Regions from separate parts of the Klebsiella oxytoca genome, predicted to be linked through region 1. Evidence: predicted binding sites of a transcription regulator. Region 1 holds the regulator's gene; each other region holds the start of a gene.

The links. Region 1 encodes CRP, which controls carbon source genes, mostly activating them, when cyclic AMP is high. Its sites were predicted from a motif close to ATGTGANNNNNNTCACAT; they were not measured.
Region 2: the regulator CRP is predicted to act here: its motif matches at 4,372-4,389, upstream of GJ746_RS17180 (mannitol dehydrogenase family protein).
Region 3: the regulator CRP is predicted to act here: its motif matches at 2,470-2,487, upstream of focA (formate transporter FocA).
Region 4: the regulator CRP is predicted to act here: its motif matches at 2,627-2,644, upstream of GJ746_RS13380 (sugar transporter).

What each region holds. Positions count from the first base shown of each region.
Region 1 is NZ_CP046115.1:4,963,373-4,970,627, forward strand. It holds gene GJ746_RS23285 (hydrolase) at 1-937, shown strand, start outside; gene GJ746_RS23290 (YheU family protein) at 934-1,152, shown strand; gene GJ746_RS23295 (phosphoribulokinase) at 1,188-2,057, shown strand; gene GJ746_RS23300 (OsmC family protein) at 2,104-2,508, opposite strand; gene crp (cAMP-activated global transcriptional regulator CRP) at 2,813-3,445, shown strand; gene GJ746_RS23310 (YccS/YhfK family putative transporter) at 3,497-5,575, shown strand; gene argD (bifunctional acetylornithine/succinyldiaminopimelate transaminase) at 5,565-6,785, opposite strand; gene pabA (aminodeoxychorismate synthase component 2) at 6,876-7,255, opposite strand, start outside.
Region 2 is NZ_CP046115.1:3,694,764-3,702,018, forward strand. It holds gene GJ746_RS17155 (NupC/NupG family nucleoside CNT transporter) at 10-1,260, opposite strand; gene rihB (ribosylpyrimidine nucleosidase) at 1,401-2,333, opposite strand; gene GJ746_RS17165 (transcriptional regulator YeiL) at 2,469-3,167, shown strand; gene GJ746_RS17170 (YkgJ family cysteine cluster protein) at 3,191-3,442, opposite strand; gene yeiP (elongation factor P-like protein YeiP) at 3,591-4,163, shown strand; gene GJ746_RS17180 (mannitol dehydrogenase family protein) at 4,481-5,947, shown strand; gene GJ746_RS17185 (CobW family GTP-binding protein) at 6,066-7,043, shown strand; gene GJ746_RS17190 (phosphatase PAP2 family protein) at 7,080-7,255, shown strand, end outside.
Region 3 is NZ_CP046115.1:1,959,177-1,966,431, reverse strand. It holds gene GJ746_RS09070 (DUF421 domain-containing protein) at 1-289, opposite strand, end outside; gene ycaO (30S ribosomal protein S12 methylthiotransferase accessory factor YcaO) at 404-2,164, shown strand; gene focA (formate transporter FocA) at 2,547-3,404, shown strand; gene pflB (formate C-acetyltransferase) at 3,456-5,738, shown strand; gene pflA (pyruvate formate lyase 1-activating protein) at 5,942-6,682, shown strand; gene GJ746_RS09045 (hypothetical protein) at 6,761-7,255, shown strand, end outside.
Region 4 is NZ_CP046115.1:2,875,629-2,882,883, reverse strand. It holds gene marR (multiple antibiotic resistance transcriptional regulator MarR) at 1-362, opposite strand, end outside; gene GJ746_RS13385 (MarC family NAAT transporter) at 624-1,292, shown strand; gene GJ746_RS13380 (sugar transporter) at 1,353-2,552, opposite strand; gene GJ746_RS13375 (PhzF family phenazine biosynthesis protein) at 2,758-3,549, shown strand; gene GJ746_RS13370 (PhzF family phenazine biosynthesis protein) at 3,559-4,365, shown strand; gene GJ746_RS13365 (GNAT family N-acetyltransferase) at 4,512-4,994, shown strand; gene ptrR (putrescine utilization regulator PtrR) at 4,948-5,826, opposite strand; gene sad (succinate-semialdehyde dehydrogenase) at 5,932-7,255, shown strand, end outside.

The DNA.
Region 1 (7,255 bases):
TTTGCAAACCATGTTGCCGCGGCTAATCCGTCGCAAACTCCGTTTCACTCCCCACTGGCAGCGTCTTGAACTGCCGGATGGCGATTTTGTCGATCTCGCATGGAGTGAAGACCCTTCTCAGGCGCGCCATAAACCTCGGTTAGTCGTTTTTCACGGCCTGGAGGGCAGCCTGCACAGCCCTTACGCGCACGGACTCATCCACGCGGCAATGCAGCGCGGATGGCTGGGCGTGGTAATGCACTTTCGCGGCTGTAGCGGCGAACCAAACCGCAATAACCGTATTTACCATTCGGGTGAAACGGAAGACGGCGCCTGGTTTTTACGCTGGCTCCAGCGCGAATACGGCGATGTCCCAACCGCAGCGGTTGGATATTCGCTCGGGGGCAATATGCTGGGCTGCCTGCTGGCAAAAGAAGGCGATGATATTCCCGTCGATGCCGCGGTTATCGTCTCGGCTCCGTTTATGCTGGAAGCCTGCAGCTCGCATATGGACAAAGGTTTCTCCCGCGTTTATCAGCGCTACTTGCTCAACCTGCTGAAAGCTAACGCCGCACGTAAACTCAAAGCCTATCCCGGCTCTCTGCCTGTCGATTTACGTCAGCTAAAAAGCATGCGCCGTATCCGCGAATTTGACGACAGCATCACCGCCAGGATCCACGGTTTTGCCGATGCGCTGGACTATTATCGCCAGTGCAGCGCCATGCCGCGATTAAGCGATATCACTAAGCCAACGCTGATTATTCACGCGAAGGACGATCCTTTTATGGATCACCACTCAATTCCTCCGCAAGAGCAGCTGCCGGCGAACGTTGAATATCAGCTCACGGAGCACGGTGGGCACGTTGGTTTCGTCGGCGGCACGCTGCGTAAGCCGGAAATGTGGCTTGAAAAGCGCATCCCGGATTGGCTAACCCGTTGGTTAGGAGCGAAAATATGATCATTCCCTGGCAAGATCTCGATCCCGAAACGCTGGACAATCTGATCGAAAGTTTTGTATTACGTGAAGGCACCGATTATGGTGAACATGAACGTTCGCTGACTGATAAAGTCTCCGATGTTAAACAACAGTTGAAAAGCGGAGAAGCCGTGCTGGTGTGGTCAGAGCTGCACGAGACGGTCAACATCATGCCCCGCAAGCAGTTTCACGGCTAAGGCGGCACACACTATCGTTTATCCTGGGAGTAGTTATGTCTGCCAAACATCCGGTGATTGCCGTCACGGGCTCCAGCGGCGCGGGAACCACGACCACCAGCCTTGCCTTTCGCAAAATTTTCGCCCAGCTAAATCTGCATGCCGCCGAAGTAGAAGGCGATAGCTTTCACCGCTACACCCGTCCGGAAATGGACATGGCGATCCGTAAAACACGCGATCAGGGTAAACATATCAGCTACTTTGGCCCCGAGGCCAACGACTTCGGCCTGCTGGAACAGACCTTTGCGGAATATGGGCTCAGCGGCAAAGGTCAGTCGCGCAAGTATTTACATACCTATGATGAAGCCGTGCCGTGGAATCAGGTTCCAGGAACCTTCACGCCCTGGCAGCCGCTGCCCGAACCAACTGACGTTCTGTTTTATGAAGGGCTGCACGGCGGCGTGGTTACGCCTCAGCATAATGTCGCTAACCATGTTGACCTGCTGGTCGGCGTGGTGCCGATCGTCAATCTTGAGTGGATCCAGAAGCTTATCCGCGACACCAGCGAACGCGGGCACTCTCGTGAGGCGGTGATGGATTCCGTCGTCCGCTCAATGGAAGATTACATCAACTTTATCACCCCGCAGTTTTCGCGCACCCATCTCAACTTCCAGCGTGTACCGACGGTGGATACGTCCAACCCGTTTGCGGCTAAAGCCATCCCTTCGCTGGATGAAAGCTTTGTCGTCATTCACTTTCGGAATCTGAAAAATATCGATTTCCCCTGGCTGCTGGCGATGCTGCAGGGTTCATTTATCTCACATATGAATACGCTGGTGGTTCCGGGCGGAAAAATGGGACTGGCGATGGAGCTTATTATGGCGCCGCTGGTCGAACGGCTGATGGAAGGCAGAAAAATTAGCTAAGAAGCCAATCCCGGCAGCACGATTGCACTGCCGGGGTCCGGTCGCTTTACCCTTCGATGACTTCATAAGAGTGGGTAATGTTTACCGCTTTCTCCAGCATCAGCGCCACCGAGCAATATTTTTCCGCCGACAGGTCGACAGCGCGGGAAACGGCTGCATCTTTCAGCTCTTTACCGGTCACAATAAAATGCAGGTTGATATGGGTAAACAGACGCGGCGCTTCTTCGCGACGCTCAGAAGTCAGCTTAACTTCGCAGTTGGTAACGTTATGCCGACCCTTCTGCAAAATGGACACGACATCAATCGCGCTGCATCCGCCCGCCGCCATTAGCACCATTTCCATTGGGCTCGGCGCTTTATCCCCGGAATTGCCGTCCATCAGAATCTGGTGACCGGAAGCCGACTCACCGATGAAGGTTAACCCTTCAACCCACTTCACTCGCGCTTGCATAAATTTAACTCCAGGTCTGTAATTTTCCTGACAGATTACGCGCACATAACATTTCTCGCAACGGAAGGCGACCTGGGTCATGCTGAAGCGAGACACCAGGAGACATGCAGCGAAAGCTATGCTAAAACAGTCTTGATGCTACAGTAATACATTGATGTACTGCATGTATGCAGAGGAGTTCACATTACAGGCTGCAGAAAACTTTCAGCCGGATTCCCAGGTACAGGGATTCAATACGATTGCATGCCCGGATGCCGTGTTGTGTCGGCACCCGGAGATAGCTTATAACAGAGGATAACCGCGCATGGTGCTTGGCAAACCGCAAACAGACCCTACCCTTGAATGGTTCTTGTCTCATTGCCACATTCATAAGTACCCATCAAAGAGCACGCTGATCCACCAGGGTGAGAAAGCAGAAACGTTGTACTACATCGTTAAAGGCTCCGTGGCTGTACTCATCAAGGATGAAGAAGGTAAAGAGATGATCCTCTCTTACCTCAACCAGGGCGATTTCATCGGTGAATTAGGCCTGTTTGAAGAAGGTCAGGAGCGTAGCGCCTGGGTACGTGCGAAAACCGCATGTGAAGTGGCCGAGATCTCCTACAAAAAATTCCGTCAGCTGATCCAGGTAAACCCGGATATCCTGATGCGTCTATCTTCGCAAATGGCACGCCGTCTGCAGGTTACATCTGAGAAAGTGGGCAACCTTGCCTTCCTCGACGTTACCGGTCGTATCGCTCAGACGCTGCTGAATCTGGCAAAACAGCCGGATGCGATGACCCACCCGGACGGTATGCAAATTAAAATTACTCGTCAGGAAATCGGTCAGATCGTCGGATGCTCTCGCGAGACCGTGGGTCGTATTCTGAAAATGCTGGAAGATCAAAACCTGATCTCCGCGCACGGTAAAACTATCGTCGTCTACGGTACCCGTTAAGTCGGTAAAACGGCGTATTGCCAGACAATACGCCGTTTTTGTTTTCTCCCCATGTGGCGCAGGCTGATTTACCACCCTGAAGTCAACTATGCACTGCGGCAAACGCTGGTGTTGTGTCTGCCGGTCGCCATTGGTCTTCTGTTTGGCCATTTACAGCAGGGGCTTCTGTTTTCTCTTGTTCCCGCCTGCTGCAACATTGCCGGGCTGGATACGCCGCATAAACGTTTCTTCAAACGTCTGATTATCGGCGGCTGCCTGTTTGCTGGCTGTAGCCTGATTGTCCAGCTCCTCCTGCTGCGTGAAATCCCGCTGCCGATTATTCTCACGGGCCTCGCGCTTATCCTCGGCGTCACTGCCGAAATCAGCCCGCTGCATGCCAGGCTGCTGCCAGCCTCGCTTATCGCGGCTATCTTTACTCTGAGTCTCGCAGGCAATATGCCGGTCTGGGAGCCGCTGCTGATCTATGCCCTCGGCACCCTGTGGTATGGCGTTTTTAACTGGTTCTGGTTTTGGCTATGGCGCGAACAGCCGCTGCGCGAGTCCCTGAGCCTGCTTTACCGGGAATTAGCCAACTACTGCGAGGCTAAATACAGTCTGCTTACCCAGCATACGGACCCCACCACATCTCTGCCCCCGCTGCTTAATCGCCAACAAAAGGTGGTGGATCTGATTACCCAGTGCTATCAGCAGATGCATATGCTGGCGGCCAATCAGCGCAGCGATCACAAACGCCTGCTGCGCGCTTTCCAGGTCGGGCTGGACCTGCAGGAGCATATTTCCGTCAGCCTTCATCAGCCGGAAGAGGTACAGAAGCTGGTGGAACGCAGCCACGCTGAAGCGGTGATCCGCTGGAGCGCACAAACCGTTGCCGCCCGCCTGCGGGAACTGGCGGACGATCTGCTCTACCATCGCTATCCTCGGCGCTTTCAGATGGATAAGCAGATCGGTGCGCTGGAAAAAATCGCTTCGCAGCATCCGGATAATCCTGTCGGGCAGTTTTGCGCCTGGCACTTCAGCCGTATTGCCCGGGTTCTGCGCACCCAGCGCCCGCTTTACGCGCGGAATCTGATGGCGGATAAAACCCGCCGTCTGCCGCTGCTGCCGGCGTTGAAAAACTATCTGTCGTTTAAATCACCGGCGTTACGTAACGCCGCTCGGATCAGCGTTATGTTGAGCGCAGCCAGCCTGATGGGCAGCGCGCTGCACCTGCCAAAACCCTACTGGATCCTGATGACGGTGCTATTCGTGACGCAAAACGGCTACGGCGCGACGCGGGTACGCATTGTCCACCGGGCTGCCGGGACGATAGCTGGATTGTTAATAGCCGGACTGACGCTGCACTTTCACGTCCCTGAAGGCTATACGCTGACCGCGATGCTGTTCATTACGCTGTTAAGCTATCTGATTATTCGCAAACATTACGGCTGGGCAATGGTCGGATTTACGGTCACCGCGGTTTATACCCTGCAGTTGCTCACCCTGAACGGCGAGCAGTTCATCATCGCCAGACTGATTGATACCCTGATTGGTTGTTTGATCGCCTTCGGTGGAATGGTCTGGCTATGGCCGCAGTGGCAAAGCGGCCTGCTGCGCAAAAATGCTCACGATGCGCTGGAAGCCGATCAGGAGGCCATCAGGCTTATTCTTAGCGACGACCATCAGGCACCGGCGCTGGCCTATCAGCGAATGCTCGTCAATCAGGCGCACAACGCGCTGTTCAACTCGCTGAATCAGGCGATGCAGGAGCCCGGCTTTAACTCGCACTATCTGGAAGATATGAAGCTGTGGGTGACGCATAGCCAGTTTATTGTCGAGCATATCAATGCCATGACTACTCTGGCGCGTGAGCACAATATGCTGACGCCGGCTCTGGCGCAGCGTTATCTGGAGTCCTGCGAAATTGCGCTACAGCGCTGTCAGCAGCGGCTGGATACCGACGGGCCGGGCAGCGCAGGAGATGTGAATATTATGGAAGCGCAGGATGCCGAGGTTCCTCGCGGCCCGCTCAGCACAATGGAGCAGCATTTGCAGCGCATCCTCGGACACCTGAACACCATGCACACCATTTCATCGGTGGCATGGCGTCAGCGTCCACATCATGGTATCTGGCTACGCGCGACTAAGCGCTAAGCACGCTTTCAACCGCCCGGGCAAAGCGCGCCATACCTTCAGCAATATCGCTGTCATCAATTACCAGAGAAGGCACAAAACGCATCACATCCGGCCCCGCATTGAGGACCATCACGCCCGCTTCCGCAGCCGCATACAGGAAATCACGCGCCCGCCCATGGTACTGCGGCTTCAGTTCGGCGCCGATAAGCAGGCCCATTCCACGAATATCGCTGAACAGATCGAACCGCGCGTCAATCTGCTGAAGGTGCTGAACAAACAGTTCGCGCTTCGCCGTGACGCCATCCAGCACTTCCGGAGTGTTAATCAGATCGAACGCTACCCCACCGATCGCGCAGGCCAGCGGATTACCGCCGTAGGTCGAACCATGAGATCCGGCGTGGAAAGCACTGGCGATTTCATGGGTGGTCAGCATTGCGCTGATAGGAAAGCCGCCGCCAAGCGCCTTAGCGCTGGTCAGAATATCCGGCGTCACGCCGTATTGCATGTACGCAAAAAGTGAACCAGTGCGTCCCATACCGCTCTGAACTTCATCAAACACCAGTAATGCCTGGTGCTGGTCGCAGAGTTCGCGCAGACCCTTCAGGAATTCCGGGGTCGCCGCGGTCACACCGCCTTCTCCCTGAATCGGTTCAACCACCACCGCGCAGGTATGATCGTCCATCACCGCTTTCACCGCGTGTAAATCGTTAAACGGTACGTGAACGATATCGGCCGGTTTCGGCCCGAAACCATCAGAATATTTGGGCTGGCCGCCGACGGAGACGGTAAACAGCGACCGACCGTGGAATCCGTTATGGAAGGCGATGATTTTGGTTTTGTAAGGGCTATGGCGCGTCACGGTGTAATGGCGCGCCAGCTTGAAAGCCGTTTCATTGGCTTCCGTACCGGAGTTCATAAACACAACGCGATCGGCAAAAGTCGCCTCGACCAGCTTACGTCCCAGGCGCAGAGCCGGTTCGTTGGTAAAAACGTTACTGGTGTGCCACAGCTTTTCGCCCTGTTCATACAGCGCCGCCACCAGCGCCGGATGGCAATGACCAAGCGCGGTCACGGCAATTCCACCGGCGAAATCAACGTACTCTTTACCCTGCTGATCCCATACTCGGCTCCCCTTCCCCTTCACCGGAATAAATTCTGCCGGTGCATAGATTGGCAAAATGACTTCGTCGAATGTCGCGCGGGTGATTGCCGGTTGTTCAGTTGCCATGTCATGCCCATCCTTCTTCGTTATGCAGCAATGATTATGCTAATCTAATCACAAAATATGCATAAAAAATCACTTGATGGCAACTAAAAATCAACGATTGAGGAAGTTTGCCAGCAGCTGATGTCCCTGCTCGCTGAGAATACTCTCCGGATGAAACTGCACGCCTTCAAGGTCGAACTGGCGGTGGCGAATACCCATGATCTCTCCCTCTTCGCTACGGGCGGTAACCTCAAAACAGTCAGGCAGCGTTAGCGGGTCAATCAACAGGGAGTGATAGCGGGTCACGGTAAGCGGGTTATTCAGTCCACGGAATACCCCCTGACCATTATGGCTGACAGGCGACGTTTTCCCGTGCATCACCCGAGCGGCCCGCACAATGGTTGCGCCGAAAACCTGGGCGATGGCCTGATGGCCGAGGCAAACGCCTAAGACAGGCGTTTTTCCGGAAAAGTGGCGGATCGCCGCCAGCG
Region 2 (7,255 bases), 1.3 Mb from region 1:
ACCTGCTCGTCAGGCCAGACCAATAAAAAATCCAGCAATCGTTGCGCTCATCAGATTCGATAGCGTTGCCGCGGCCAGCGCCCGCATTCCTAGCTGGGCTATTTCAGACGCCCGCTGCGGCGCAATCGCTGAGAACGCGCCAACCACCACGCCGATAGAGCCAAAATTAGCAAAGCCGCACAGCGCAAACGAAATAATCGCAATCGTTTTTACATCCAGCGCCCCCGGCGTTTGCAGAAAAGGCGAGAAGTTGAGATAGGCGACAAATTCGTTAATCGCCAGCTTCTGGCCTATCAGGCTTCCGGCCAGCGTCGCATCGCTCCAGTCAACGCCCATGAGCCACGCCAGCGGCGCAAGAGCATAGCCGAAAATGCCCTCCAGCGTGGCGTGCCCAAAACCGAACCAGCCGCCAATACCGCTAATAATACCGTTAATGAGAGCAATGATTGCCACAAACGCCATCACCACCGTCGCTACGCCCACGGCAATTTTTACGCCTGCCATGGCGCCGGTCGCTGCTGCTTCAATAACGCTTTTTGGCGGCGTTTCGGTGAATGAGAGATTTTCAAACGTGACCTGCGACGACTCTGTCGCCGGGCTAAGGAGACGCGCGAACAGAATCCCGCCGGGGATCGCCATTAGCGACGCCGCCAGCAGATAATCAATGGGAACACCCAGACCGGCATAACCGATCATCGTCGAGCCCGCAATCGACGCCATTCCACTACAAATCGCGGTGAACAGCTCATTGCGGTTCAAGCGATCAATAAACGGCTTAACGATTGCCGGGATCTCGTTTTGTCCAAGAAAAATAGTGGTTACGGCGACGAAGGACTCGATTTTACTGATATTGAGCGCTTTCTGGAAAATACCGCCAAGAATTCGGATGAGTATCCCCATCACGCCAATATAATAAAGCAGGCTCACCAGCGCGGTGATAAAAATAATCGCCGGTAATACTCGAAAGGCAAAAATAAACCCTGAACCATCAAACAGAACATCCATTTTAGGCCCAACCAGGGAACCAAAAATAAAAGCGCTGCCGGCATCGCTGTAGGTCATCACTTTATGCACGCCCAAAGCCGCCTGTTCCGCCAGCCATTTTCCCGGCGGGAAATAGAGCATAATGCCGCCAATGGCAATTTGCAGCACCAGCGCCGCGCCAACGGTACGCAAACTAATTCTTTTTTTATTTACTGACAGTAGAAAAGCAATTGCCAATAATACCGCCATCCCCAGAACGCTTCTCATTATATCCATAATGATTATCTCTTGATGCCAGTAAACCCGGCATTTATGCCAGGTTTTGGTAGGACTGATTTTATTACGGGCGACAGCTTACTGCCCGCCTGTTTTTATCAGGTGATAAAAGATATTTCATGCGCCTGATGCTATGTGACTTAGCGGTACATCCCTACGCACTCTTCAACCAGGTCCCAGAACCAGTTAGTATCAATGGTGATGCCCACTTTAGTATTCGGCGCTTTACCAAGTACTCCCAGCTCGTCGCATACCGTGCGGCCATAGCAGGGGCCGCTGTTAACATCAACTTCCACGTACATGTCCCGGGTCCTGATACCCTGAGGATTGATCAAATAACCGATACAGGTGGCATCGTGTACTGGACCGCCTGCCAGACCGTAGTTTTCAAACTGTGTTTTAAGCGTAAAATTCATGATATCGCTGAATAATTGTCCCGCCGGACCACCGGCCCTTTCCATGCGGGCAATCACATCTGCGGTACATACGGTCTGGTTAGTTAAATCCAGGCCCATCATTACCAAAGGAACACCGGAACTGAATACAACCCGTGCCGCTTCAGGGTCAGCATAAATATTAAACTCCGCCGATGGTGTAAAGTTTCCGGTACCGTAAGCGCCGCCCATCAGCACAATTTCACGAATTTTAGGCAGGATCGCTGGCTGCATACGCATCGCTACGGCAATATTAGTCAGCGGCCCAACGGGTACCAGAGTAATATCCCCCTCGCTGGCCATCAGCGTATCAATAATATATTTAACCGCATGCGTCTCTTCTGCTTTTCGGGTCAACGGAGAAAATACCGGGCCGTCAAGACCGGTTTCCCCATGAATATTATCGGCAACAATCTGTTGGCGCATAATGGGTTGCGGCATTCCGCCATATACCGGTACAGTGATATCTAAATGCTGACAGACATTTAATCCATTAACTAAGGTTTTATCCAGTGTTTGGTTGCCAGCAACGATTGTAATGCCTAATAAATCAATTGCCGGATGTCGGGCTGCCATCATTATAGCGATAGCATCATCGTGGCCTGGATCGCAATCGAGTATAATTTTTCTTTTTTCCATTTTTATTTCCTCTTTTCGCTTTTAGAGCATTTTTATGTTATTACAGCAGGGTTAAGCAGGTAGTGGATTAGCATTTGCAGCATACAAGGCTAAAACCGCTGCTGAATATGAGAAATCTCATACCGGGACGCGACCGTGAAAGAAATTCAAAATGAAAAGCTCAAACAGCAATTGATTAGCGAATCAGGCTATCAGGATAAATTTTCTGTAGAAGTGATGGCGGATACGCGCTTATTTCACGTGGTTGCCGGGGATTACATCATCAGAGAGGGGGCGCAGCCCGCGTACCTTTTTTACCTCGCGCGCGGACGGGCAAAGCTTTATACCACATCGGCTAATGGTCGGGTTTCACTGATAGATTTCTTTGGCGCTCCCTGCTTTACAGGAGAGATAGAGCTCATCGATCAACATCACCATCCGCGCGGCGTGCAGGCCATAGAGGAGTGCTGGTGCCTGGCTCTGCCGATAGCGACCTTTCGGCCGAGACTGCTTAACGATGTCGTTTTTCTACGTAATCTTTGCATTGCGTTAAGTCAGAAAAATTATCGCAATATTGTTTCTCTGACCCAGAATCAATCATTTCCGCTGGTTAATCGTCTGGCAGCATTTATCTTATTAACTCAGCACTGTGATATTTATCACGAAAAACATACACAGGCGGCAGAATATATGGGCGTGTCATATCGCCACTTATTATATGTGATTGCGCAATTTAGCCAGGAAGGCTTGTTGATCAAACAGAAGTCTGGCTACATTCTTGGCAATAAGCAAAAACTTATCGCCCTCGCGCGCGAAATGGATCCAGATAATAATTTTTCTGATTTATTGTATTGAGCTATCAAAAGAAACTTATAGCTTCAGGCGGTACTCTGTTCGAGGTGAAGAAGCCAGGTTATCGCTTCATCGCGGTTTGTCGCACACATTTCCGCTTCCGGCTTCAGGCTGGAACACACTTTAGGCCTTAACGGCGAGCCAAAAATATTACACAGATTATTTTCCGATAGCTGTACGCAGCGGGTGTTAGCCGGTTTGCCCTGCGGCATCCCCGGGATAGGGCTGGAGATAGAAGGAGCGATACAGCAAGCTCCGCATTCAGGGCGGCATTCCATAATCGACTCTTCCGATAACGCTAGTGGCGGCCTAGCCTAAACGTTTTACCTGAAGATAGCAAAACTCACGAATTCCACTTGCCTGAAAGGCCCGGCGCGAGTAGTTTTACGCGATATTTTCGACCCTTTATGTGACAGGATTACTGCAATGCCAAGAGCGAATGAAATTAAAAAAGGTATGGTGCTGAATTACAACGGCAAACTGCTGATTGTTAAAAATATTGATATTCAGTCACCGAGCGCCCGCGGCGCAGCGACGCTGTACAAAATGCGTTTCTCCGATGTCCGTACCGGGCTGAAAGTGGAAGAACGCTTTAAAGGCGACGATATCGTCGATACCGTCACCCTCACCCGCCGCTTCGTTGATTTCTCCTATATCGATGGCAACGAATACGTCTTTATGGACAAAGAAGATTACACTCCGTATATCTTCACCAAAGAGCAAATCGAAGAAGAGCTGCTGTTTATGCCGGAAGGCGGAATGCCGGACATGCAGGTTCTGACCTGGGACGGCCAGCTGCTGGCGCTGGAGCTGCCGCAGACCGTTGACCTGGAAATCATCGAAACGGCACCGGGTATCAAAGGCGCATCCGCAAGCGCCCGTAACAAACCGGCGACCCTGAGCACCGGCCTGGTGGTTCAGGTGCCTGAATACCTGAGCGCAGGCGAACGCATCCGCATCCATATCGAAGAGAGCCGCTATATGGGCCGTGCAGACTAAACTCTGCGAATGCAACACAAAGGGCAGCCAGCGGCTGTCCTTTTTATTAGCCCCCTTCCGCAGCTAGCGCCTTTTGGCTCCAGACAATGCCTCTTTTTCTCCCTTACCTCCGCCGTAAAGTTGTTATACCAAAAATTACTTATATTGCCCTGATAGCACCGTTCCCCTGATGACTTATTCAACATCAGGCGCCGCGAGAGAGGGTTTTGATTGATCAAGTTCACATTAAGCGGATAAATAAGGCTCACCAATTTAATTTGTTGTCATATATCTTTACACTACCGATGTTAATTATTGGTTAATCAGGTGTACTAAGAATGACAACCATTGCTACGGCTACGCTGCCGGAAGGCGTACAGCTACCTCAATATGACCGCAGCCAGCTCCGTTCGCGCATTGTGCATTTCGGTTTCGGCGCCTTTCATCGCGCGCACCAGGCGCTACTCACTGACAGGGTGCTCAACGCCAGAGGCGGGGATTGGGGGATTTGCGAGATCAGCCTGTTCAGCGGCGATCGGCTGATGGCCCAGCTGCGCCAACAAAACCACCTGTTCACCGTACTGGAAAAAGGTGGCGAAGGTAATCAGCCGATTGTTATCGGCGCCGTGCATGAATGTCTGAATGCGAAGCTGGATTCGCTGGCTGCCATTATTGATAAATTTTGCGAACCGCAGGTGGCCATTGTCTCGCTGACCATCACCGAGAAAGGTTACTGCATCGATCCGGCCAGCGGTCTGCTGGATATGACGCAGCCGCGCATTATTCACGATCTGCAAAACCCAACGCAGCCGCAATCGGTCCCCGGTATCCTTGTCGAAGCGCTGGCGCGCCGCCGTCAGCGCGGATTAACACCGTTTACCGTCCTCTCCTGCGACAATATCCCTGATAATGGACATGTGGTGAAAAACGCCGTACTGGGAATGGCGGAAAAACGCGATCCGGACCTTGCGCAGTGGATTGCTGAACGCGTCAGCTTTCCCGGCACCATGGTTGATCGCATTGTGCCCGCCGCTACAGAGGAGTCGCTGGCGGAAATTAGCGCCACGTTGGGAGTCGAAGATCCCTGCGCGATTAGCTGCGAGCCCTTTATTCAATGGGTCATTGAAGATAACTTCGTTGCCGGTCGGCCAGACTGGGAAACAGCAGGCGTACAGATGACGGATAACGTTTTGCCATGGGAACAGATGAAGCTGCGGATGCTCAACGGCAGCCACTCGTTCCTCGCATGGCTGGGCTATCTTGCCGGCCACGCGCATATTAGCGACTGTATGCAGGACCCGGTTTTCCGCAGCGCCGCCTGCCGGCTAATGCTCGACGAACAGGCACCCACTTTATCTATACAGGAAGTGGACCTGACGGCTTACGCTGACAGCCTGATCGAACGCTTCAGCAACCCGGCGCTGAAGCATCGCACCTGGCAAATCGCCATGGACGGTAGCCAGAAGCTGCCACAGCGGATGCTTGATAGCATTCGCACCCATCTCGCGCAGGGCAGCCAGTGGCCGCTTCTGGCTCTGGGCGTCGCCGGCTGGATGCGCTACGTCAGCGGGAATGACGATGCCGGAAACCCTATCGATATTCGCGATCCGCTGGCTGACAAGATAAGCAAACTCGTTTCCAACAGTGATGAGCAACAGCGCGTGACGGCCCTGCTTACGCTTGAAGAGATCTTTGGCAACGACCTGCCGCGAAACTCGCAGTTTGTCGCCGATATTTCCGCCGCGTGGCAGCGGCTCGCAGCCTCAGGCGCGCGTAATGCGATTGCCGACGCGCTGAATTCTTAACAATTTCTGCCTTTAAGCGGACAGAGTCCCCTTCTGTCCGCAGTAAGACTTCTCTTTTCCCCCTTTTTTCGTCAGGATAGTCCAACTGTTACAACATTACATTTATCCTGGAGAGAAGGTGACCAAAACGAATTTGATCACGGGGTTTCTCGGCAGCGGCAAAACGACTTCAATTCTGCATCTGCTGGCCAGCAAGCCTGCGGATGAAAAATGGGCCGTACTGGTCAACGAGTTTGGCGAGGTCGGTATTGACGGCGCGCTGCTGGCGGAAAGCGGAGCGCTGCTTAAAGAGATCCCCGGCGGCTGCATGTGCTGCGTTAACGGTCTTCCGATGCAGGTTGGATTAAATACCCTGCTGCGTCAGGGCAAACCCGATCGCCTGCTGATAGAACCTACCGGGCTTGGCCATCCAAAACAGATCCTCGATATACTGACCGCCGCGGTATACGAACCGTGGCTCGACCTGCGCGCCACCTTGTGCGTACTGGATCCGCGTCAGCTTCTGGACGAAAAAGTGGTAGCCAACCAAAACTTTCGCGACCAGCTGGCTGCCGCTGATGTCATTATCAGCAATAAGGCCGATCGTTCGACTGAAGAAAGCCAGCAGGCGTTTGCCGCATGGTGGCAGGCGTATGCGAATGGTCGTCAGTTCGTCAACGCCACGCAGGGTAATATCGATCCGGCACTGCTTGATTCGCCGCGCCGCAATCTTGCCCCGCTTCCCAAAAGCGCCGAGCATGCGCATCATCACGGCGAGAAAAAAGGTCTTGCCGCGCTAACTCTCCCTGCCCATCAACGCTGGCGCCGTAGTCTCAACAGCGGGCAGGGCTATCACGCCTGCGGCTGGATTTTTGACGCTGAAACCGTCTTCGATACCGTTGGCCTGCTAGAATGGGCCCGGCTGGCGCCGGTCGGACGCGTTAAAGGCGTCATGCGTATTGCGGAAGGACTGATACGTATCAATCGCCAGCAGCTTGATTTGCATATTGAGACGCAAAACGTCGCCCCGCCGGACAGTCGTATCGAGCTGATTGCCGATACCGAGACGGACTGGAATACGCTGCAGGCCTCCTTGTTGAGGATTCGTTTAAGTTAAGGCGGCTATGGTTGCCGTCGTTTTACACAATACGCGATAGTTATGATTAAAAATCGAATTCCCCTGATCCTGCTGCTGAACGCGGCGGGTGTTGTGCTTTTTTGTTCATGGTACCTCCCCGTTAACCATGGTTTCTGGAATCCGCTGGACTCGGCGATCTTCTATTTCTTTAACCACCTGGTTGGCGTGAGCACCGCTTATACCTGGCTGCT
Region 3 (7,255 bases), 2.4 Mb from region 1:
GCCCCATAAGCCACATAATTAACCGATAAAGAATGGCCAGGGTGATAAAAACCGCCAGCACCGGCAGCATAGGAACATCATCATAAAACGCGACATCACCCGCTGCGGAACCCAGGGTTAAAATAATAAGGACTTCGAACAGGGACATCTGGCGAACGCCGCGCCGTCCGGTTATTTTGAGAAAAATAAATACTAATACAAAGGTATAAAGGCTTCGTAATGCCACCTCGGCCAGAAATTCCACGGGCACTTTATCCAGTGCCATACGATGCCAGTCAAATGTCTTCATGGTTAACGCCTGAACAGTTATTGAGTGACATAAGCATAGCCAGACGATGGAGATAGCACCCGTCATCTAAAACCCGTATCATTGCGCGCTTTACGTACGATAAAAGTGACTGCCATGACTCAAACGTTTATACCCGGCAAAGATGCCGCCCTGGAAGACTCCATCGCTCGCTTCCAGCAGAAGTTGCTCGACCTCGGATTTGATATTGAAGAGGCCTCATGGCTTAACCCGGTACCGCACGTCTGGTCTGTGCATATCCGTGATAAAGAGTGCGCCCTGTGTTTCACTAACGGTAAAGGCGCCACTAAAAAGGCCGCGCTGGCCTCCGCGCTCGGAGAATACTTTGAGCGTCTTTCTACCAACTACTTCTTTGCCGATTTCTGGCTGGGCGAGACCATCGCCAATGGTCCTTTCGTACATTATCCCAATGAAAAATGGTTCCCGTTAACCGAAGATGATGAAGTTCCGCAAGGCCTGCTGGATCCTCGCCTGCGCGCATTCTACGATCCTGACGATCAGTTAACCGCCAGCATGATAGTCGATCTGCAGTCGGGTAATGACGAGCGCGGCGTCTGCGGCCTGCCGTTCACCCGTCAGTCAGATGGTGAAACGGTCTACATTCCGATGAATATCGTCGGTAATCTGTACGTTTCTAACGGGATGTCTGCTGGTAACACTCGTAACGAAGCCCGCGTTCAGGGCCTCTCAGAAGTGTTTGAACGCCATATTAAAAACCGCATTATCGCCGAAAGTATTAGCCTGCCGGAGATCCCTGCAGAGGTGATGGCACGCTATCCGGGCGTGGTTGAATCCATTAACAAGCTGGAGGCCGAAGGTTTCCCGATTTTCGCTTACGACGGTTCGCTTGGCGGTAAATATCCGGTTATCTGCGTCGTGCTGTTCAATCCCGCTAATGGCACCTGTTTTGCCTCTTTCGGCGCGCATCCCGATTTCGGCGTGGCGCTGGAACGCACCGTTACTGAACTGCTGCAAGGGCGCAGCCTGAAAGATCTGGATGTCTTTACGCCGCCAACCTTCGATGATGAAGAAGTCGCGGAACATGCGAACCTGGAAACCCACTTTATCGATTCAAGCGGCCTGATCTCCTGGGACATGTTTAAGCAGGACGCCGACTACCCGTTCGTGGACTGGAGCTTCTCTGGTACCACGGATGAAGAGTTCGCGACTTTAATGGCTATCTTTAAAGAAGAAGATAAAGAAGTCTATATTGCTGATTACGAGCATCTGAGCGTCTACGCCTGTCGAATCATTGTCCCGGGTATGTCGGATATCTATCCGGCAGAAGATCTGTGGCTGGCGAATAACAGCATGGGGGCACATCTGCGCGAAACCATTCTTTCCCTGCCGGGAAGCGAATGGGAACAAGAAGATTATCTGGCGCTTATCGAACAAATGGATGATGAAGGCCTTGATGATTTCACCCGCGTGCGCGAACTGCTGGGTCTGGCGACCGGTAAAGACAACGGCTGGTATACGCTGCGAATCGGTGAACTGAAGGCGATGCTTGCCCTGGCTGGCGGCGATACTGAACAGGCCTTGATCTGGACCGAATGGACCATGGAATTCAATGCCTCAATCTTTAGCGCCGAGCGAGCCAACTACTATCGCTGTCTGCAAACCTTACTGCTGCTTAGCCAGGAAGAAGAGCGTCAGCCGCTGCAGTATCTCAACGCGTTTGTACGCATGTACGGCGCGGAGGCGGTTGAGGCTGCCAGCGCCGCGCTCAGTGGAGAAGCTCCGTTCTATGGTCTGCAGGCAGTTGACAGCGATCTGCTGGCTTTCCCGGCTCATCAGTCCTTACTAAAAGCCTATGAGAAGCTGCAGCGCGCGAAAGCAGCATTCTGGATTAAATAAATCGTCTCTTTCCGTTAAATGACGATACTACGGGGTCATCTGGACCCCGTTTTTTCTGATTTGAACATTTCCAATATTTGTTGTAGCCATAAAGTTAATTGGTAGTAAAAAATAATAAAACCCCGCAGCAAATATTGTTAATTTTAATAAAAATACCCCATTTTAATTAACCGAAAATCGGGGTTGAAATGAAAATAATCAACATTATTTGTAAATTTTAAAATTTATTTTTTCATTAAAAAACAATAGATTAAGCTCATTTTTAACCAATTCCACACACTAAAAAGGCCTATAGTTCCGGTACGATATGATCTACATCAAATTCCCTTCTATAATGCTTTGTTAGTATCTCACCGCCAACTTACATAAAGAGAGAGTTAGTGTGAAAGCTGACAACCCTTTTGATCTTTTACTCCCTGCTGCGATGGCGAAAGTTGCCGAAGAAGCGGGTGTCTATAAAGCGACAAAACATCCGATAAAGACGTTTTATCTGGCTATCACCGCAGGTGTCTTCATCTCTATCGCTTTTGTTTTCTATATTACCGCGACTACCGGCACGGCCGGGATGCCTTTCGGTATTGCCAAACTAATTGGGGGCATCTGCTTCTCACTGGGTTTGATTCTCTGCGTTATTTGCGGTGCCGACCTGTTTACCTCAACTGTTCTTATCGTTGTAGCGAAAGCCAGCGGAAGAATTACCTGGGGTCAACTGGCAAAAAACTGGCTCAACGTCTATGTTGGTAACCTGGTTGGTTGCCTGCTCTTTGTGTTGCTGATGTGGCTTTCAGGCGAATATATGACTGCGAATGGTCAGTGGGGACTTAACGTTCTACAAACCGCCGATCACAAAATGCACCATACTTTTATTGAAGCCGTCTGCCTTGGTATCCTGGCAAACCTGATGGTCTGCCTTGCGGTATGGATGAGCTATTCTGGCCGCAGCCTGATGGATAAAGCCATGATTATGGTTTTACCGGTGGCCATGTTTGTTGCCAGCGGGTTTGAGCATAGTATCGCGAACATGTTTATGATCCCGTTGGGTATCGTTATCCGCGAATTTGCAAGCCCGGAATTCTGGACCGCGATTGGTTCAGCTCCGGAAAATTTCTCTCACCTGACCGTTATGAACTTCATCACTGATAACCTGATTCCGGTAACAATCGGGAACATCATCGGCGGTGGTCTACTGGTCGGGTTGACATACTGGGTCATTTACCTGCGTGGCGACAACCATCACTAAGGGTTGTTTCAGGCAGTAAATAAAAAATCCACTTAAGAAGGTAGGTGTTACATGTCCGAGCTTAATGAAAAGTTAGCCACAGCCTGGGAAGGTTTTGCGAAAGGTGACTGGCAGAACGAAGTCAACGTCCGCGACTTCATCCAGAAAAACTATACTCCGTATGAAGGTGACGAGTCCTTCCTGGCTGGCGCAACTGACGCGACCACCAAGCTGTGGGACACCGTAATGGAAGGCGTTAAACAGGAAAACCGCACTCACGCGCCTGTTGATTTTGACACTTCCCTTGCGTCCACCATCACTTCTCATGACGCCGGCTACATCGAGAAATCTCTTGAGAAAATCGTTGGCCTGCAGACTGAAGCTCCGCTGAAACGTGCGATTATCCCGTTCGGCGGTATCAAAATGGTAGAAGGTTCCTGCAAAGCGTACAATCGCGAGCTGGACCCGATGCTGAAGAAAATCTTCACTGAGTACCGTAAAACTCATAACCAGGGCGTATTTGACGTTTACACCAAAGACATCCTGAACTGCCGTAAATCTGGTGTCCTGACCGGTCTGCCGGATGCGTATGGCCGTGGCCGTATCATCGGTGACTACCGCCGCGTTGCGCTGTACGGCATCGACTTCCTGATGAAAGACAAATACGCCCAGTTCGTCTCTCTGCAGGATAAACTGGAAAACGGCGAAGATCTGGAAGCAACTATCCGTCTGCGTGAAGAAATCTCTGAACAGCACCGTGCGCTGGGTCAGATCAAAGAAATGGCTGCCAAATATGGCTGCGATATCTCTGGTCCGGCAACCACCGCTCAAGAAGCAATCCAGTGGACCTACTTCGGCTACCTGGCCGCTGTTAAATCCCAGAACGGCGCGGCAATGTCCTTTGGCCGTACTTCCAGCTTCCTGGACATCTTCATCGAACGTGACCTGAAAGCCGGTAAAATCACCGAGCAGGATGCACAGGAAATGATTGACCACCTGGTCATGAAACTGCGTATGGTTCGTTTCCTGCGTACTCCTGAATATGATGAACTGTTCTCTGGCGACCCGATTTGGGCAACTGAATCTATCGGTGGTATGGGCGTTGATGGCCGTACTCTGGTAACCAAAAACAGCTTCCGTTTCCTGAACACCCTGTACACCATGGGGCCGTCTCCGGAGCCGAACATCACCATTCTGTGGTCTGAAAAACTGCCGCTGAGCTTCAAAAAATTCGCTGCTAAAGTGTCCATCGATACCTCTTCTCTGCAGTATGAGAACGATGACCTGATGCGTCCTGACTTCAACAACGACGACTACGCTATCGCTTGTTGCGTAAGCCCGATGGTTGTTGGTAAGCAAATGCAGTTCTTCGGTGCTCGCGCTAACCTCGCGAAAACCATGCTGTACGCAATCAACGGCGGCGTTGATGAAAAACTGAAAATGCAGGTTGGTCCTAAATCTGAACCGATCAAAGGCGACGTTCTGAACTTCGACGAAGTTATGGACCGCATGGATCACTTCATGGACTGGCTGGCTAAACAGTACGTCACTGCGCTGAACATCATCCACTACATGCACGACAAGTACAGCTACGAAGCCTCCCTGATGGCGCTGCACGACCGTGATGTTATCCGCACCATGGCATGTGGTATCGCAGGTCTGTCCGTTGCCGCTGACTCCCTGTCTGCAATCAAATATGCGAAAGTTAAACCGATTCGTGATGAAAACGGTCTGGCTGTCGACTTCGAAATCGAAGGCGAATACCCGCAGTTTGGTAACAACGACTCTCGCGTTGATGATATGGCCGTTGACCTGGTTGAACGTTTCATGAAGAAAATTCAGAAACTGCATACCTACCGCAACGCTATCCCGACTCAGTCCGTTCTGACCATCACCTCTAACGTTGTGTATGGTAAGAAAACCGGTAACACCCCTGACGGTCGTCGCGCTGGCGCTCCGTTCGGACCAGGTGCTAACCCGATGCACGGCCGTGACCAGAAAGGTGCTGTTGCCTCTCTGACCTCCGTTGCTAAACTGCCGTTTGCTTACGCGAAAGATGGTATCTCTTATACCTTCTCTATCGTTCCGAACGCGCTGGGTAAAGACGACGAAGTGCGTAAAACTAACCTCGCGGGCCTGATGGATGGTTACTTCCATCACGAAGCCTCCATCGAAGGCGGTCAGCACCTGAACGTCAACGTCATGAACCGCGAAATGCTGCTCGACGCGATGGAAAACCCGGAAAAATATCCGCAGCTGACCATCCGCGTATCCGGCTACGCAGTACGTTTTAACTCCCTGACTAAAGAACAGCAGCAGGACGTTATTACTCGTACCTTCACTCAGACCATGTAATGGTATTGACTGAAATCGTACAGTAAAAAGCGTACAATAAAGGCTCCACGCAAGTGGGGCCTTTTTAGCAATACGTTCCAGCCCCAGTCTCTTTTGTCCGCTGTCTATACTCTATGGATAACAGCCAAAACAGACTTAACACAGCCGGTTTGAGCTGTGCATGCACAGGCCCCGGACGGGCCGAATCTGGAGATATCACCGCAATGTCAACAATTGGTCGCATTCACTCCTTTGAATCCTGTGGCACCGTCGATGGCCCGGGGATCCGCTTTATTACTTTTTTCCAGGGCTGCCTGATGCGCTGCCTCTATTGCCATAACCGCGACACATGGGATACCCACGGCGGTAAAGAGATTACCGTTGAAGAGCTGATGAAAGAGGTTGTCACCTATCGCCACTTTATGAACGCTTCCGGCGGCGGCGTGACCGCATCCGGCGGCGAGGCTATCCTGCAGGCCGAATTTGTTCGCGATTGGTTTCGCGCCTGTAAGAAAGAAGGCATTCATACCTGCCTCGACACCAACGGCTTTGTGCGCCGCTACGATCCGGTCATTGATGAACTGCTGGAAGTCACCGACCTGGTGATGCTCGACCTCAAGCAGATGAACGACGAAATTCACCAGAACCTGGTTGGCGTTTCAAACCATCGTACGCTGGAGTTTGCTCGTTATCTGTCAAACAAAAACATCAACGTCTGGATCCGCTACGTTGTGGTTCCGGGCTGGTCCGATGATGATGATTCCGCGCATCGCCTGGGCGAGTTTACCCGTGACATGGGCAACGTCGAGAAAATCGAACTGCTGCCCTATCATGAACTGGGCAAACATAAGTGGGTAGCGATGGGCGAAGAGTATAAGCTGGACGGCGTCCACCCGCCGAAGAAAGAGACCATGGAACGCGTGAAAGGTATTCTTGAGCAGTATGGTCATAAGGTGATGTATTAAATTTTGTCTTAACAAAACGGCTGCCGGACAGAGCAGCCGTTTTGTTATTCCGGTAGGGAAAACACAGGAAAGAAAGCTTTGCGTTTATTGATTTCAGGGATTTTACTGCTTTCATCTCAGTATCTGAACGCCGCCAGCAGCTGCGATATCCGCGCCATCGTCCAACACGCCTGGCCGGATGCGAAACCAACGGCCGAAGGTGCGTTCACACTCAGTCATCAGGTCATTGATATCACGGGTAGCTCACCGCAAAGCGCTATTTGTCGCGTCTGGCCTGCCCACCCTGAGCTAACCCTGGCCGCAGTGCCGCTTATGTCCCCGGAAAAGACTGATTATGACCACACTGGCGATCTGGAACTGCTGGTGGTTGATACTGCAAGCCTGGAGGTAAAGCAGCGGCTCCTGCTGCCAGAACTGATGAGCGATGATGCGGTTCGCCTTACCGGTATCATGCTTGATACTGCGCGCTGGAGAGTCGCCCCCGGGAAAACCGCTTTTGGCCTGCATGTTACCCGTAGCGGTAGTTCACGAGTAAATCCTTTCAGTGAAGATGTGCTGTCGTTGTACGTAATT
Region 4 (7,255 bases), 2.1 Mb from region 1:
TGGTGCAGTTTCTGACCCACAACCTGGTGACATTGCTCGCAAAGGGCTGCGCCGTCCGGTGTTAGCTGCACCAGTACGCCACGCTTGTCAGTCGGGTTGGGTAACCGTTCAATCCAGCCTTTACAGACCAGACGGTCGAGCATGCGCGTCATTGCGCCCGGGTCGACCGAAAGCACGGTTTTCAGCTCAACGGGGGTAATACACACTTCGCAACGAATAGAACAGAGCACCCGAAACTGGGTGGAAGTAATGTCCATCGGTGAGAGGTAGTCGTTGAGCAGGCGATCTTTTTTCTGGTTAACCATCTGGATCAGGCGACCAAGAGGGATCATTTCGTTAAACAGGTCGCTGGTGTTTTTCACAGTGGTTGCCCAGGCAATGACTTAGTTGCGGGAGATATTATTGCCTAGGCAAATATAAGTCAACCTGATGAATTTGCCGATGACACGATTTGCTAAAACGAATTGTTGTGATGCAGGTCACTCTATTTCGCTTTCTTGTCTTATGATTTGACTGAATGATGAATGCATCAGGCGGGGAACGGGTACAATCCGGCCACAGACGATATGCTCCGCGTGCGTTATTTTTTTGATAATCCAATATTTACAGGACCTTAACTCATTATGATGGATCTTTTAAAAGCGATTGGCCTGGGTCTGGTGGTCATTCTGCCGCTGGCTAACCCGCTGACTACCGTGGCGCTGTTCCTTGGCCTTGCCGGCAACATGAACAACGCCGAGCGTAACCGCCAGTCGTTGATGGCCTCGGTCTATGTCTTTGCCATCCTGATGGTCGCGTGGTATGCGGGTCAGGTGGTGATGAACACCTTTGGCATATCGATTCCCGGCCTGCGTATCGCAGGGGGGCTGATCGTCGCCTTTATCGGCTTCCGCATGCTCTTTCCGCAGCAAAAAGCCCATGATTCGATGGAAGCTAAGCTGAAATCAGAGGAGCTTGAGGATGAACCGACGGCCAATATCGCATTCGTTCCCCTGGCGATGCCCAGCACCGCAGGGCCGGGAACGATCGCGATGATTATCAGCTCCGCCTCGACGGTAAAGCACAGCGCGAGCTTTCCTGAGTGGGTGATACTGGTTGCACCGCCGATTATTTTTGCCCTGGTCGGAATTATTCTGTGGGGCTGTCTGCGCAGCTCCGGGGCGATTATGCGTCTGGTCGGCAAGGGCGGCATTGAAGCAATTTCACGGCTGATGGGTTTTCTGCTGGTCTGTATGGGCGTGCAGTTTATTATTAACGGCGTGCTGGAGATCATTTCTACCTATCACGCCTGACCTGAAATATGATGTAAAAAAGCCTGCCGATCTCTCGACCGGCAGGCTTTTTTCGAACGATCAGGAGTGATGCGGCTGCTGATCCTCCAGGGAACCAGGCCAGCGGCGAAAAATCATCACCGCCCACATTAGCGCGACGACGGCAGGAATGGCGCCGACATAGCCAATAGACGCCATCGAAAGATGGGTGCTGACCTGGCTGCCGACCAGCGCGCCCGCGCCGATACCGATATTAAATATCCCTGAGAATAACGACATCGCCACGTCGGTGGCGTCCGGCGCCAGCGCCAGCACTTTCACCTGCATGCCGAGCCCGATAATCATGATGGCTATGCCCCAGAAGACGCTCAGCAGCATCAGGTGGTTGGCGTTATGCGAGGCAGGCAACAGCAGCAGTAAACACGCCAGCAGCAGGCCAATGGCGGCGTTAATTAAGCCAGAGGCATGAAGGTTGCCGAGCCTACCGAACAGGATGCTGCCGACGATACCCGCGCCGCCCAGGGTCAGCAGCAGCAAGGTGGCAAAGTTGCCGCTCAGCCCGGCCACCGTCTGTACGAACGGCTCAATATAGCTGTAGGCGGTATAGTGCGCGGTCACCACAATCACCGTCAGCAAATAGATGCTCAGCAGCGCCGGACGGCGGAACAGCACCGGCAGGCTTTTTAACGAACCTGAGTGTTCGCTCGGGAGCTTCGGCAGCAGTTTGATCAGGCAAACCATAGTGATCAGCGCGCCGAGACCAATGACCAGGAAAGTAGTGCGCCAGCCAAAATATTGCCCGACGATACGGCCAATCGGGATCCCGAAGACCATCGCCAGCGCGGTACCGGTGGCAATCAGGCTCAGCGCCTGGGCGCGTTTACCCGGAGGCGCCATCCGAATAGCCAGCGCCGAGGTGATTGACCAGAACACCGCATGGGCGAAAGCGATGCCGATGCGGCTGATCACCAGCACGTTGAAGTTCCAGGCCAGGAATGACAGCACGTGGCTGGCGATAAACAGAATAAACAGTCCCACCAGCAGGCGCCGGCGTTCCATCTTGCTGGTCAGCAGCATAAAGGGCAGCGACATCAGGGCGACAACCCAGGCGTAGATTGTCAGCATGATCCCGACCTGCGCGGTTTCCATGCCAAAGCTGTCGGCGATGTCCGACAGCAGGCCTACGGGCGCAAATTCGGTGGTGTTAAAGATAAATGCCGCAATCGCAAGCGTGACTACGCGCAGCCACGCGACCTTGCGTGAAACCGTATTTGTCATCATAAGTTCAGGGCTGGTTAAAAAGAGGAAAGAAGTGGGACGATCTTAAAACGATTGCTGCTGAAAATACAATCGTTTTGTGATCTGCATCTCATTTTTGTTTAGGCTGGGTTTGAGTAACTAACTGATTAATTTTCCAGTTAAACGTGTGCATTTATCGTCTTTATGTCATGTTATCGATAAGTAAAGGAAATAGAAGGGCAGAACTATGCTGGAAATTGACTTTTATCTGGTAGACGCATTCAGCGATCGTAACTTCGGCGGCAACACGGCGGCTGTTTGCCCGCTCACTGAATGGCTACCTGACGAAACGCTGCTGAAAATGGCCCAGCAGCATAATCAGTCAGAGACGGCGTTTTTCGTGCGCACGGATGAAGGATATGAGCTGCGTTGGTTTACCACGCTTGCTGAGATAAACCTTTGCGGTCACGCGACGCTGGCGGCTTCGCACGTCATTTTTGAATACTTCGATCATCCCTCATCGACGATCGTATTTAGTACCCGCTTCGTCGGCGAGCTTCGCGTCACGCGCAGCGGCGACTGGCTGACCCTGGATTTACCGGCGTGGGAAACGAGGAGCATTGAGCAGCCGCCTGCGGAGCTGCTTGCCGGGCTCGGGGTGAGCGAAGCGGTGGAGGTTCGCATGGCGCGCGATTATCTGGTGGTATTAAGGGATCGCCGCCAGGTGGAAGCCGTGCGTCCGGATATGCATATGCTCCAGCGCCTTGGCAAAATGATCTGTATCAGCGCAGCGGATGAAGAGTATGACTTTGTCAGCCGCTTCTTCTGCCCGGGCGAGCCGGTAGCGGAAGATCCGGTCACCGGATCTACCCACAGCATGCTGATCCCCTACTGGGGCGCAAAGTTCGGCAAAACGGAGATGCGGGCGCGACAGCTTTCGTCCCGCGGCGGCGAGCTGCTCTGCCGCTGGCGGGGTGAGCGAATTCTTATTGGCGGTCAGGCAACGACCTATTTGATTGGCACAATTACGTTACGTTAAGGAGTCCCGGTGACTGAAATTCCTGTGTATCTGGTGGCGGCTTTTAGCGACCAGCCTTTTGCCGGTAATCCGGCGGCGGTTTGCCTTCTCAAAGAATGGTTACCGGATGAAGTACTGCTCAAAATGGCCCAGCAGCACAACCAGTCGGAAACCGCATTTGTGGTGCCTGAGAGCGATGGCTTTGCTTTGCGCTGGTTTACCACCTGCAACGAGGTCAATCTCTGCGGTCACGCCACGCTTGCCAGCGCGCACGTCATTTTTCATCACCTGGATTTCCCCGAGGCGGTGATTCACTTTGCCACCGCTTCCGGCAGGCTGAGCGTGAGCCGCGAAGGCGACTGGCTGACGCTGGATTTTCCTGTCGGGGAAACCGAAGAGTGCGAACCGCCTGCGGCGATGCTTTCCGCGCTGGGAATCGATAGCTATCTGCATGTCCGTAAGGGGCGCGCCTGGCTTATCGAACTGGCAACTCGTGACCAGGTCGAAGCCGTGCGGCCCAATATTTCTGCGATGAATCCAGGCGAGCATAAAGTCACCATTACTGCCGCAGGCCAGGGTGAATATGACTTTGTCAGCCGCTTTTTTTCACCCGGAGAAGCCGTCTGGGAAGATCCGGTAACCGGTTCGGCACATACCATGCTGATCCCTTACTGGAGCGCAAAGCTCGGCAAAAACCGTATGCTGGCACGGCAGGTTTCCGCGCGCGGAGGCGATATTCGCTGTGAGCTGAAGGGAGAAAGAGTATTGATGAGCGGCCAGGCGGTGACCTATTTAAATGGCGTAATAATGCTGCGCGACACCACGTCTGGCGAGTAAGCAAAATAAAGAGGGAGCGGCAATCAAACTGCGCTCCCTGATATGTTGTGCACTCTACGAACAGCCGGGAACTCAAGGTATAAATTAATACTATGGCGGAGCTGTCTGAGCTCCGCGCTACAGTAGGCTCAAAAAGGAGCCTGTATATGTACACCATTGCCGCCACCCCGCCAGACCATCCGGAACTGACCGCTTTAATTGCCCAGCTGGATGCTTATCAGCAGACGCTTTATCCGGCAGAAAGTAATCATTTGCTTGACCTCGGCGCGCTAGCGGAAAATTCGGTCATCGCGCTGCTGATCCGCGATGCGCGGCAGCAGGCCGTCGGCTGTGGGGCGATAGTGCTCACAGAGGAGGGGATTGGCGAGATGAAAAGAGTGTTTATTCTCCCGGCGCATCGCGGCCAGCAGCTGGGAGAAAAACTGCTGGCGGCGCTGGAGAGAGAAGCATTGCGCCGTGACTGTCATACCGTGCGCCTGGAAACCGGCATCCATCAACACGCCGCCGTTGCGCTCTATACCCGCAATGGCTACCAGACCCGCAGCGCCTTTGCGCCGTATCAGCCGGATCCGTTAAGCATCTTCATGGAGAAGATGCTGCTTGCCGATCTTCGTTCAGCAGCGCTATAAATGCATCAAGCTGGCGGGTTTTCGCCCCGCGCCGCCAGACCAGCCAGGTAGTCAGCCAGCACCACTCTTCCGCCAGCGGCCAAGCGGAAACCTGTTGATGACCCGGCATGCTCTCCAGCATGCTGCGCGGGATTAGCGCCAGCCCGGCACCGGCAATCACGCAGGCCAGCATTCCATGGTAGGACTCCATCTCATGGATCCGCCCCGGCGTGGCACGATCGGCGTGGAACCAGCTCTCAAAGTGACGACGGTAGGAACAGTTGGCGCGAAATGCGTAGACGCTGGCGCCGTTCACTTCGCTGGCGCGCGCAATGGGCGGGTGGCCAAAGGGCGCGACGATCATCATCTCTTCCGGGAAGACCGGTAACCCCTCAAGTCCCGGATGCACTATCGGGCCGTCAACGAATGCTGCGCTCAGATTGCCCTCGAGTACGCCGTCGATCATGGTGCCGGAAGGGCCGGTGGAGAGGGCCAGATGAATCTTCGGATAGCGCTGATTAAAATGCGCCAGGGTAGGGGAAATCCTCACGGCGGCAGTACTCTCCAGCGAGCCGAGCGAAAACAGCCCCTGAGGCTCATCACCCGCGACGACCATGCGCGCTTCGTCGACAAGGGCCAGGATCTGCTGGCTATAGCGTAAAAAACTGTGTCCGGCGGGCGACAGGCGCAGGCGCTGGTTTTCACGAATAAACAGCTCCACGCCGAGATCCGCCTCCAGCTGGCGAATACGCGTGGTCAGGTTCGACGGCACCCGATGCACCTTTTGTGCGGCCTGGGTAATACTGCCGGTGCTGGCGACGGCGTTAAACATCTCAAGCTGGGTCAAATCCATAGTGTTCTTCTTTTGTGAAAAGGTTGCTTAATATTATTCATTTTTAATGAAGGGTAGGGTAAGCCAGAATAAGCTCACTTCGCAATCAACACAGAGAGAAAAACGATGAATTTATCTGCTACTCATGCGGTTTCCGTGAACCCGACCACAGGTGAAACGCTGTCATCTCTGGCCTGGGCGAGCGAACAACAGGTCGATTCTGCCATCGCCCTCGCAGAACAGGGCTATCGCCAGTGGCGCAACGTTAGCGTGGCTGACCGCGCGGCGGCGTTGCGTAACGTTGGTAGCGCGATGCGCGCCCGTGGTGAAGAGCTGGCGCAGATGATCAGCCTTGAGATGGGCAAACCAATTGCTCAGGCGCGCGGCGAAGTGGCTAAATCAGCCAATCTTTGCGACTGGTATGCCGAGCACGGTCCGGCGATGCTGAATACCGAAGCGACTCTGGTTGAAGATAATAAAGCGGTGATTGAGTACCGCCCGATGGGCGCGATCCTCGCCATCATGCCGTGGAATTTCCCGGTGTGGCAGGTGCTGCGCGGAGCGGTGCCGATTCTGCTGGCGGGAAACAGCTATCTGCTTAAACATGCGCCAAACGTACTGGGCAGCGCGGCGATGATTGGCGAAATTTTTGCCGCTGCGGGCGTGCCGGCCGGCGTGTTCGGCTGGGTTAACGCCACTAACGACGGCGTTTCGCAAATTATTAACGATTCACGCATCGCTGCGGTGACCGTCACCGGTAGCGTGCGCGCCGGAAAGGCGATTGGCGCACAGGCGGGCGCGGCGTTGAAAAAATGCGTGCTGGAGCTGGGCGGTTCCGATCCGTTTATTGTTCTTAACGATGCTGACCTCGATGAGGCCGTCAAGGCGGCAGTAATTGGCCGTTATCAGAATACCGGGCAGGTGTGCGCCGCCGCGAAGCGTTTTATCGTTGAGGCGGGCATTGCCGATGCCTTTACGCACAAGTTTGTTGCCGCGGTGGCCGCGCTGAAAATGGGCGATCCGCGCGATGAACAGAACTACATCGGTCCGATGGCGCGTTTCGACCTGCGCGATGAGCTACACGAGCAGGTGCTGGCAACCTTAAAAGAGGGGGCAACCCTGCTGCTGGGCGCGGAAAAAATCGAAGGCGTGGGCAACTATTATGCGCCGACGGTACTGGGCAACGTTACCGCTGAGATGACCGGTTTCCGCCAGGAACTGTTTGGCCCGGTGGCGACAATAACCCGGGCCCGCGATGCTGAGCATGCGCTGGCGCTGGCTAACGATAGCGAGTTTGGCCTTTCCGCGACGGTTTATACCACCAGCGAAGAGCAGGCCCGTCGTTTCGCCAATGAACTGGAGTGCGGCGGGGTATTCATCAACGGCTACTGCGCCAGCGACGCTCGCGTGGCGTTCGGCGGCGTGAAGAAAAGCGGATTTGGCCGCGAGC